DNA from 2 places in the Paenarthrobacter sp. Y-19 genome. Region 1 is predicted to be linked to the other one. Evidence: riboswitches for the same ligand, from Rfam matches in the RefSeq annotation. Region 1 holds a riboswitch; the other holds the start of a gene.

Region 1 (2,198 bases):
CCGTGAGGAAGCCATCGTGGCCGATCGGCGCCTGGATGGTGTGGACCGGAACATTACCCGGCAGTGCTGCCGCCAGCTCCTTGGACTGGGCCGGGAAGTACAGCCGGTCCGTGTCCACAGCAGCAACAAAGAACTCGGCGGTGGCACGCGAAAGTGCTTCCTGCAGTGTGCCCCGTCCCCGCCTGATGTCGTGAGACATCAACGCTTCGGTGATGGCGATATAGCTGTTGGCATCGAACCGCCGCACAAGCTTTGTCCCTTGGTGGTCCAGGTAGCTTTCCACCTGGTAGCGACCACGCTCCCCCAGGACTGCTGCGGAGAGCGGCGTTTCCTGATGTTGGGCTTCCCTGCCGAAGCGGAGATCCAGTTCCAGGGCGGAACGGTACGTGATGTGCGCAATCCGGCGGGCCAGGGCAAGTCCGTGTTCCGGGGCCGGACCGCCGTAGTAGTCCCCATTGTTGAAGTGCGGGTCCTGCCGGATGGCCAGGGTTTGGGCCTGCGCAAAGGCAATCTGCTCGGCGGTGCTGTAGGCTCCCACCGAAATGACGGCGCAGCGGTTGACCCTCTCCGGAAACGTGACAGCCCATTCGAGGGCCCTGGCCCCACCCATCGAGCCGCCCAGGACCGCGTGCCAGGATTCAATCCCCAAGAGGTCCGCCAAACGGGCCTCAGCAACCGTGCTGTCGCGAAGAGTGACCAGGGGGAACCGGGAACCCCACGGCTTGCCGTCCGGCGCATCGGAGGACGGGCCGGTGCTGCCATAGCAGCCGCCCACGATATTGATGGAGACAACGAAGAACCTGTTGGTGTCGATGGTGGCGCCCGGACCCACCAACTGCTCCCACCACCCTTCCTCGTCCGTGGCTCCGCGGGCAACGTGGGTGCTGCCCGTCAGCGCATGCTGGATGAGCACGGCATTGGACGCGTCGGCGTTGAGTCGTCCCCAGGTTTCGTACGCCAACACGACGTTGGGGAGGTGACCGCCGGCTTCGAGCGCCAGCGGCCCTATGCCCGCGTACTTGACGGTTCCGTCTTCTTCTCCGGATTTGGGAAGTGCTGTAGCAGTGATGGTCATTCCTTTGACACCTAACTTCGCGCTTGCCCGTCGCCTTGCGTGCGAACAGGCCAGGTCTTCACCCGGGGCACCCCACCGCGGAAGGAGGGTTGCCGGCCAGCAAGCCGGGGCTATCTGCTGGCACTCATGACCTAATACGTAGAGTCTAGGAAAGACACCACCGTTATGGCGAAGAATGTGACACCAGTGTGACGTTCAAGGGCAGCTTCATTCACGAAAGAGCACTCCGGGGTGCCGTCCGGCGAATAATCGTCGATGTGGACGACACCCCGGGTCCGTCAGCCAGGTGCGTCAGCTGCAGGCGTGGACTGCCCGTTCAGGCACCCTTGGCCGCGCGGAAGCCGGCTTCGAGGTCGGCAATGATGTCATCGATGTGCTCAATGCCCACGGACAAGCGGACCAGGCCCGGGTTGACGCCGGCGGCTACCTGCTGCTCGACCGTCAGCTGGCTGTGCGTGGTCGACGCCGGGTGGATGACCAGGGAGCGGACGTCACCGATGTTGGCGACGTGGGAGTGCAGCTCCAGACCGTCCACGAAGCGCTTGCCGGCCTCTACGCCACCGTTGATGTTGAAGGCCACGATGGCTCCCGTGCCCTGGGGTCCGTACTTGCGGCCCCGCTCGTACCAGGGGCTGGACGGCAGGCCCGCATAGGCGACCGATTCGACGTCGTCATGCGCTTCCAGCCACTCGGCCACCTTGGTGGCGTTGGCGACGTGGCGCTCCACCCGCAGGCTCAAGGTTTCCAGGCCCTGCGCGATGAGGAACGCGTTGAACGGCGACACGGCCGAGCCGAGGTCGCGAAGGAGCTGGACACGGGCCTTCAGGATGTAGGAAAGGTTGGCTCCGAGCGCTCCGTCCTTGCCCAGGTCGCGGGCGTAAACCAAGCCGTTGTAACTGGGGTCCGGGGTGTTGAAGCCGGGGAACCGCTCCGGGTCTTTGCCGAAGTCGAAGTTGCCCGAGTCCACGATCACGCCTGCGATCGCCGAACCGTGTCCGCCGAGGTACTTGGTTGCGGAGTGGACCACAATGTCCGCGCCCCACTCGATGGGCCGGATGAGGAACGGCGTGGAGAGGGTGTTGTCGACGATGAGAGGCACGCCTGCCTCGTGCGCGACACCGGC
Region 2 (2,198 bases), 1.4 Mb from region 1:
TCACCCCTGTCACCGATGCCGACAAGGCTGCGGAGGAGGCTATCCGCGGTCAGTTGTCGCGCTCGCGTCCACGTGATGCAGTCCTGGGTGAAGAGTTCGGCAGCAGTGGCCACGGATCGCGGCGCTGGATCATCGATCCCATCGACGGAACAAAGAACTTTGTCCGCGGCGTTCCAGTATGGGCAACGCTGATCGCGCTCGTCGATGAAGGCGAGCCCGTCGTTGGTGTGGTCAGCGCTCCGGCGTTGGGCAAACGCTGGTGGGCTGCCAAGGACATGGGCGCCTACATGGGTCGGTCCCTCGCTTCAGCAACCCGCCTCAAGGTGTCCAACGTTTCACGCCTGGCCGACGCTTCCATGTCCTACTCCAGCCTGTCCGGCTGGAAGGAGCGGGGCAATCTGGACGAATTCATGGACCTCACGGAGGACGTCTGGCGCACACGTGCCTACGGTGACTTCTGGTCCTACTGCCTCGTGGCCGAGGGCGCGGTGGACATCGCCTGCGAACCGGAGCTGAACCTCTACGACATGGCTGCGCTCGTCCCCATCGTGACGGAGGCTGGCGGTCGCTTCACTTCCCTGGAAGGCGAAGACGGACCGTTCGGCGGCAACGCCCTCGCCACCAACTCCATCCTGCATTCGGAAGTCCTGAAGCGTCTGAACCCCGGACTGGACGACCTCCTGCAGCCCCAAGCCTGAGGCCGGCCCTACTCCGGATTGCCGAATTTTCGACGGCGGACGCCCGCTTTTGTGCGCGTCCGCCGTTTTTTGTTCGCGGAAATGATGATTTGGCATTCCGCGTAACAAAGCGCTTAACAAAACCCCACGGCTTTGGATCGTCCCCCGGACGTGCCTTAGCCTTTTTTACAGGTCACGAGTGCCAGCGCTAAACCCCGGTTTGCTGGCCGGCAACCCTCCATTCGCGGTGGGGTGCCCCGGGTGACGACCCGGCCGGTCCGGAACGGATGCGGCAAGCGCGGATCCCCCCTGTGGGGGTCCCTCTTGAGTGAGGTCCCATGAGCACAGTCACGTTCAACGCAAACACCATCCCTTCCTTTGTTGACGAAGCCGCCCTCGAATCGGCAGCTGCGCGTCCCCTCGCCGCCGTCACGGGCGCGGAGCTTCAGGCGCCTCTGATCCAAGGTGGCCACGTCCGCTATGCCAACCTCGACTACGGCGCGTCAGCCCCTGCGCTGACGATTGTTTCCGCCTACCTCAACGAGGTCCTCCCGTACTACGCCAGCGTTCACCGCGGGGCAGGCTTCGCCTCGCAGATCAGCACCTCCGTCTACGAGAATTCCCGGAACATAGTCCGTGACTTCGTTGGCGGACGTGCAGACGATTCGGTGATCTTTACCCGGAACACCACGGACTCCTTGAACCTGCTGGCCGGCTGCCTCCCGCAGGTCGACGGCGGGTTTGCCGGCGAGGTCCTGTACTTGGACATTGAGCACCACGCAAATCTGCTGCCGTGGCAGGGCGTGCCGCACCGCAGCGTGGTTGCGGCGCCGACCCTGGCCGGAACGCTGGATAAGATCGAAGCCGAACTGGCCCTGGGCGGCGTCAGCCTGCTCGCCGTCACGGGCGCCTCGAACGTCACCGGAGAGATCCTGCCGATCGCCCGGCTTGCCGCGCTGGCCCACGAGTACGGCGCGAGGATCGTGGTGGATGCAGCCCAGCTCGCTCCGCACCGCCGCGTCAACATCGCGGAGGCTGACGTCGACTACATCGTCTTCTCAGGACACAAGCTCTATGCGCCGTTCGGCGCAGGAGTGGTAGTGGGCCGCCCGGACTGGCTCGACGCCGGGATCCCGCACCTGGCAGGTGGCGGCGCTGTCCGCGAAGCGCGCTTGGACTCCGTCAGCTGGGCCACGGGTCCGGCGCGGCACGAGGGCGGTTCCCCCAACGTCCTGGGCGCCGCGACGCTCGCCCGCGCCACGCAGGTACTCGCCGGCCTCGACCAGGACGCCTGGCACGCACACGAAGCGGGCATCCGCAGCTACCTGGTTGAGGGCCTGGAAGCCATCGACGGCGTAACAGTCCACCGGATCTTCAGCGATTCCGAGGACACCATCGGCGTGGTCAACTTCTCCGTAGAAGGATTCGACGCCGGACTGGTCGCCGCATATCTGGCGGCCGAACACGGAGTGGGCCTCCGCGACGGACGTTTCTGCGCGCATCCGTTGCTCAAGCGGCTGG

Evidence for each region. Region 1 has a riboswitch for S-adenosylmethionine ahead of PYR64_RS05305 (homoserine O-acetyltransferase). Riboswitches for the same ligand answer to the same signal wherever they lie in the genome.
Region 2: linked by a shared signal. The riboswitch ahead of PYR64_RS11980 (aminotransferase class V-fold PLP-dependent enzyme) and the one ahead of PYR64_RS05305 (homoserine O-acetyltransferase) in region 1 are both predicted to bind S-adenosylmethionine.

Annotation. Positions count from the first base shown of each region.
Region 1 covers NZ_CP119414.1:1,160,890-1,163,087, reverse strand. Annotated here, with positions in the region: gene PYR64_RS05305 (homoserine O-acetyltransferase) at 1-1,075, opposite strand, end outside; SAM riboswitch class IV at 1,090-1,207, opposite strand; partial or broken gene PYR64_RS05300 (bifunctional o-acetylhomoserine/o-acetylserine sulfhydrylase) at 1,392-2,198, opposite strand, start outside.
Region 2 covers NZ_CP119414.1:2,548,818-2,551,015, forward strand. Annotated here, with positions in the region: gene hisN (histidinol-phosphatase) at 1-698, shown strand, start outside; SAM riboswitch class IV at 869-982, shown strand; gene PYR64_RS11980 (aminotransferase class V-fold PLP-dependent enzyme) at 1,016-2,198, shown strand, end outside.